DNA from 2 places in the Leptolyngbya sp. UWPOB_LEPTO1 genome. Region 1 is predicted to be linked to the other one. Evidence: riboswitches for the same ligand, from Rfam matches in the RefSeq annotation. Region 1 holds a riboswitch; the other holds the start of a gene.
The links. Region 1 has a riboswitch for cyclic di-AMP ahead of J0L70_RS01065 (universal stress protein). Riboswitches for the same ligand answer to the same signal wherever they lie in the genome.
Positions count from the first base shown of each region.

Region 2: it holds a riboswitch for cyclic di-AMP, as region 1 does, so the genes downstream of both, ntrB (nitrate ABC transporter permease) here and J0L70_RS01065 (universal stress protein) in region 1, are expected to answer to the same signal.

Region 1 is NZ_JAFLCJ010000001.1:241,367-244,785, forward strand. It holds gene J0L70_RS01060 (cation:proton antiporter) at 1-1,175, opposite strand, end outside; gene J0L70_RS01065 (universal stress protein) at 1,290-1,913, opposite strand; cyclic di-AMP (ydaO/yuaA leader) riboswitch at 2,030-2,154, opposite strand; gene J0L70_RS01070 (hypothetical protein) at 2,498-2,812, opposite strand; gene J0L70_RS01075 (DMT family transporter) at 3,039-3,419, opposite strand, start outside.
Region 2 is NZ_JAFLCJ010000012.1:90,430-93,848, reverse strand. It holds gene J0L70_RS18495 (ABC transporter substrate-binding protein) at 1-857, opposite strand, end outside; gene ntrB (nitrate ABC transporter permease) at 1,063-1,911, opposite strand; cyclic di-AMP (ydaO/yuaA leader) riboswitch at 1,929-2,088, opposite strand; gene J0L70_RS18485 (glycerate kinase) at 2,182-3,069, opposite strand; gene J0L70_RS18480 (hemerythrin domain-containing protein) at 3,177-3,419, opposite strand, start outside.

The sequences.
Region 1 (3,419 bases):
TGCACAACCAGCGATAACAACACCGACCCAAACACGATCGCAATCAGCGATTCTCGCCCCGGAATACTCGATGGCAAACTTAACACCAAAGCCATCGACAACGAGCCTTTAATATTGCCCAAAAACAGCACGTGTTGCCACTTGAGCGGAATGGGTCGATCAAACACTCCTACCAATGCGAGTAGGGGATACACTGCCAACATCCGCCCAATCTGATATGCCAACACAGCCAGCAAGACCGCAGGCAAAATTCGCCCCAACGTATCTAATCGCAGTTCTAACCCAATCAGCAGGAAAATAAACGTATTGACTCCGAATCCCGCATACTCCCAAAAGCTCAGTACCGTGATCCGACTCGATGCCGAAACCTTGCGCGATCGCTCCAAGTTTCCCAACATCAAACCCGCAATCACGACTGCTACCACACCCGAAACATGCAGAAATTGACCTAATTGAAATGCACTCAGAGCGATCGCCACAGTCAATAAAATACTACTGAGTGGATCATCTTCGGATTGCAAATACAATTCCACTCCCAAATACCCCAGAACCAAGCCAACCGCGAGTCCGCCAACAATCACGACCACCAACTCGCGAATCCCATCAGTCAGCGCAATGCTACCAGTCGAATTAAATTTCAAAACCAAACTGAACAGCACCAGCGCAATGCCGTCGTTAAATAGGCTTTCTCCTTCGACGATCGTGATCAGTTTGGAGGGAACTTCCACCTCTTTAAACACGGCAATCACCGACACTGTGTCCGTAATCGCCAAAATCACTCCAACCAACAGCGCTGGAATCCACTCCAATGCCAAGCCAAATTTTAGTCCGATCGCCGTAATTCCAACCGCGATCAACACGCCTGGACCTGCGAGCAGCAAAATCGGCTTCAGCGTACTTCTTAACCGACTAATATCAGTATTAATCGCTGCCTCAAACAGCAAAATGGGCAGAAACAAATTAATAATCAGCGCTGAATCTAATCCAACTTTTCGAGGCAGAAATTCCGCGATCGCGACTCCTGCCAGCACCAATCCCGTCACATAAGGCACTCTTAACCGTCGCGACAGCAATGCCACAATCGTCGCCACCAACAGCAAAATAATCAGTACCGTCACTAACTGCGCGAACTGACCCTGATCACCCACCGCGATCGCTAATATTTTTCCTGTCATAAGTTCTGAGCTTCTACCCCAACGCCACTAAAAACCATACCTTTCGTTGGGGAACTAAGCTTACTTTTTGAACCAGGCGATCGGCTAAATCTCCGCGATCGCCGATGGTTCACCCTAATCTTCCAACACAGACGGAATTCCCAACACTGGACAGGGGAACTGCACCCCCAATTGCCTCACCAGCGGATGGTCGCCTGTATCACATCCCAAAATCAACAGCGAAGCCTTCTCAGCCTCGACAACTTCCTTCAACTCTTTTGCAACGCGCCCAAACCGCAAATGCGTCTTCAGGGAACCGCGCCATTCTTCCGCCATACAGCGCGCATTCCATAAGATGCGATCGGCTTGCTCAAACAGTTCCGCCATCCCAAACTGCGGACTTGCCATCGTTTCTAATTCCGCGATCGCAGTTCGGCTGGTCTGCCACTCATTTCCCGCTTCTTTTTTCGAGCGTTTCGAGGTGCTATTAAAAACCGGAATCCGGTTCATCACGCCATCATCAATCACATACACGACTTGAACCGTCACCTGTTTACCCGTTGCCAAGCGTGTTTGGTGAGCAATCCATAATGTCAGATCCAGCGCCGTCTGACTACTCGGCGAATGAGAATAACCAACGACCAGATTGATTTCTGGCTCCTCGGCATGGCTTGTACCTGCCATCAGCAGCATTTTCTGAACCAAATCAGTCCGTCCAAGCGTGCCTTGGAGCCGTACGAGCATCGAATGAATATTCACGAGTTTGAAACCTCTCCTAACTACACAGGGCTGAGAGGTGGGTGAGGGATTTTTGACGATCGCAGATAGACGATCGAAATTCAGGACACCATAATCGCAGAGAACTGCGTTCTGGAGAATCCTCCCAATGCTGACGGAGTTAGCTGACGGGCTAAGACTGGAAGGTGTCTTTCTCAAACGGGTGTTTGAGATTCGCCCCAAAAATTGGTTCCTCCGTTTTGAATTCAAGCACCCTAAAAAGGGCTTAGATTCAAATTAAGCGACCCACAGATTGACTTCCCTAAAGTGTTGACAAAAGCACCCACAACAAAAAACCAGGTACTCTGGTTTGATCTTGCTGTTGGCTAATTTAATACGGACATGCGAGAAAGAACTGCTACTTATAAGACAAAACGAGGGACGTAAGCGAGTCAGCCTCGGTAGCAGAATCATTGCCATTATAACAACTGGTACTGGAGCGTACCATTTTCCTCACATATTGTATTGTTCTTGACAGCAAATTTCTTCCATTTCCACCTTTAGTATTTTCTAAATGCAGCCGCTTTGTCTTCTCTCACGAGATACAGATTGGTTGCAAATGTCACTCAGTTGTTCGAGAAATTAGAACAGGGAAAATCTTCGGGTGGCGTTAAGGATTGGATTTTCGGAGCCGTTAACATTTTTTGATAGAGTCTTGCGGCACGGCTAGAACGCTTAAATTTATCCAGAAGTTCTAAGTAAGCGAAGGGGAGAACGATGACCCAAAATAGACACGCGATCGCAATCACTAAGCCTGATATCCGTTGCTCTTTCTTGGTTAAATCATCTTGATCATGACGGAAAAATTCGAGCCAGCTAATGAAGAGAACTGGCATCACGGCTACGTAAAATAATCCCGAAACCACTAACAAAACTTGCATAAACAACTCTTTCCTCAAACATTGACGTTGCTAGGAATTGAAATCGTAGCGACCCCGTGTTAGTCCCGTAGCTTTCCTCCTCTAGAGATACTATGCAGTTCTGAATATCTGCGTTAGCAAAATCACTGAATGTTGTTCTATAGATTTATGAAAGACATTGTTACACGGCATCGTATCACGTTGTAAATGTTACCCAGCATCACCTGTTACCTACCAGTGATTAAAATCATTGACGCTGAAACAATAAACCCACTCCCAACAGCGCAATCAGGACACCCATGACAGATCGTATGCTAACGCGATCGCCCAAAATCCGAGTTAAGGGTATGACAAATAAGGGACTGGTACTACTCAAGGCTTGTGCGATTCCGGTTGCAGCGAATTTCAGAGACGTTTGCTGAAGTAAAATTCCTAAATAAGTACTCACGAATCCCGTTGTTGCAATCACGACAAACAATCGACGATTTTGTACGGGTTTAACCAGTTCAACCGATTGGCGTTGCAGCAAGATCCAGATGAGCAGTGCGATCGTACCGCCTAAAAGCCGAATTAATGTACTCCAGAGTGAGTCAATTTCAGAACTGACCAGTGCGGCTCTTGACATAAC
Region 2 (3,419 bases), on a different contig from region 1:
TAAGTTTTGGGATTCTCATCAATAAAAGATTGCATGACCGCAAGTAAGCGATCGGGATGTCCATTCCAGATCTCTCGTCCTTGAGCAAAAGTAAACCCGATGCCTTCATTCCCTGAAATTGCCCGTGTATTCCAGGGTTCAGCGACCATGTAACCTTGCATTGCGCCAATCCGCACATTCGTCACCATCTGGGGCGGGGGCACAATAATCACTCGAAACTCTTTGAGTGGATTGACTCCTGCTGCTGCAGCAACGTAGCGCACAAAGTACTCGTAGATTGAAGAACTGAGGACGACTGCCCAGACTCGTTGCTCTGAAGGTAAGTTATCAAAGTACTGTCGAAAGTCTTGCCCAAATGTGTCTAAGTTGCCGTTGTATGCTGACCAAGGACGCAATCCTGACTCCCACATTGCGCGATTCATCGTCATCGCATTTCCGTGATGATGAATGGTCATGCCAGCACACATCGGAGCATGGCGCGCGCCTTCTGCTCCAACTCGCGCATTTGTAACTGCTCCGGCAACGACGGGAGCCGCATCTAAGCGACCGAAGATTAAGCCATCTCGTGAGGTCGCCCAACTGGCTTCACGGCTCAATTGTACATTCAAGCCATATTTGCGAAAAAAGCCTTTTTCCCAAGCGATCGCAAATGGCGCACAGTCATTGACCGGAACATAGCCGATCGTCAAATTCGGTTTCTCTAACTCGCTCGATTGAATCACAGGAGTAACTGACATTGCAGCCTCAGAGAGTCCTTGGGGTGCACGACTGGCATTGATCGCACATGAAGGCAGTGAAGCTGCCACAGTCGATGTTCCCGCGCCGATTAAAAATGCTCGTCTTGTCCAATTTCTCATGCTCTACTCTCTGCATTCGGAGGATGTTCAGTTGAATGTCGGGTTCGGTTTAAGGGTGCTACAGTAACTTCGGCTTTAGCGTCTAAAGCTCCTAGAATCAGGGACTTTAAGTTTTGAAACCTCTAAATTTTCAAGATCTGCTAAGCCTACAAATTGCTATCAATCGTTCCTGATAGCACGCAATTCTCTAGAGAGTTTCTCGAAGCTAAACCGATCGCCGACGATGTGTTACTAGAGCTTCAAGCTGGGCTAATCCAAAATCTAATAGCAATCCTGTTAAGCCAATGACAAACACGGCTAAAAACACAGAGCTAAGATTCAATCGACTCCATTCATCCCACACAAAGAATCCGATTCCCACTCCGCCAGTTAGCATTTCGACTGCCACAATCACCAGCCAAGCAATTCCCAGGCTAATTCTCAAACCTGTAAAAATGTACGGCAAGCTAGCAGGGAGCACAATCTTCAGAATCCGCCGCCACTGCGGCATTTCTAACACTCGCGACACATCAATATAATCTTTTGGAACACTCGATACGCCCAACGCAGTGTTGATAATCGTTGCCCAAAGTGAAGTAATGAAGATCACGAAAATTGCTGAAGGATCAGCCAGATTGAAAATAGAAAGCGCGATCGGCAACCAAGCTAGCGGCGAAACGGGCTTAAAAATCTGAATGACTGGATTGAGCGCCATCATGGCTTTTTCAGACATGCCAATCAAAAAGCCGACTGGAATTGCTACCAATGCACCCAAGCTAAATCCAATCAATACCCGCCGCAAACTCGCAAGTAAGAGCCATCCTAATCCTAAGTCTCCAGGGCCTCGACGATAAAACGGATGCAGAATGTAATCCAAATTTGCCACCCATGCTTCAGGAGGCGTTGGAATCAACTCCGGTTTCGCAAGCGCGATCGCCCACCACAGCACAATCACACCTAGAAAACCTAGGAACGGTAAAAAGACACGATCGCGACTAATAACTGGACGAACCCGCCGCCCCATCGCTTGAGAAACAACAGCAAACATTGCTGCCAAATTGATTTGCAGGATCATAAGTTTAGATTCTCCAGAGCCACACTCTCGAATGCTGACGAAGTTAGCTGACGGGCGAGGGCTGCGAGATGCCCCCCATTGGGTTACTTAGAAATAACTAAGCTCACAACAGTAAGCCCCGAATAAACTGGTTCCTCCGCTTCAGAGATTACTCTCTGAATTAAGCTGACCGACTCGAATAGGAGATACTTTACCATCGAAGTATCAAAATGAACAATCTTTCTTTAGAAGTATTTCATGATCCTCTCACAGCAGAATGCATAAAAATTCTCAATCGATTGGATAATTTATCGATCGAACACTGTGCCCCTCTCCGATCTCTAGAACTAAATCTGCCTGCTTTAGTAGGGGCGGAATGAATAATTCAGGGTGTAAGGCTTGCCAAAAGTACTCGACAAATTCATCGATTTCAGCATCACTCATTCCAGCTTTACCTTGAGCAATCATTTTATGCTCAGCTTCTTTCCGCCATTGTTTGCTCAGTTGATACTCTGGAACATAGAGAATCACGAAGCGATCGAGTAATTCCCACAACGGTACATAGCTCTGCAATTGCTGATTCATGGCTTGTGCGAATTGCTGATCTGCAACAATCTCGAACTCAGAAACAATCGGGCGTACTCCCACAAACCATCCCTCAAAGAGAATAATATCTGCCTGTGTAATGAGTTCTGGCTCACTGCGATCGCCTTCGCCTCCATGAGCCGATTTATCAAATCTGGGCAGTGAGATCGGAAACTCTCCCCGCTGAAACTGCTGTAAAACCTCAATGCCTAATTGCACATCATGCGTTCCAGGTGGTCCTCGACGAATCATTCGCGGATCACGAGTTCGCAACCGAACTCGATCGACATACGGCAAATACAAATCATCAAGTGACCAACTCACAGTCGAGTAGCCGAGCTTGTTGAGAAGCAGCGCAAGGACTTTAGTTAAGGTCGTTTTTCCAGTGCCTTGCCCACCTAGAAACCCCTGAATGAGAACACGAGATTGAGCGTTGCGCCAATGTGCAATCTGAAAGGCTAAAGGTACCCAGATCTTCTTAATGGTGTCAGGGTCGGGCACAATTTCGAGTTCGTTGCAGAGTTCTACGATCGCAGCTTCGTGGATTTTAAGAAACTCGGATCGATTCCTTTCAGACTCATAATCAATATCCATAGAATCAAGTCTTTATCCGTCGCAATTCTATTATTGAATCAAAAAAACCGGGAGAATCTATCCCCCGGTCTATAACCCCTGAAATCAAACCCTAGCTCGTGCAGCGATTATTTAGCAGCAGCTTTTTGTACTTCGCTCTTTCTCGCCTTGAACTGAGTTGCCAGATTTTCTAGTTCAGAACTGCTGAAGTTATCGCGCAATGCTGCAAAGAACGTGCTTTCTTCTTGACGAACGTGATCCATGATCTCATCCATCAACTTGTTCAATGCAGACATGAACTGATCCGACATCATGTCCATTTTTTCCATCGCTTCAAGTGCGGGGAACCAGGAATTTTGCTCATCGTAAAG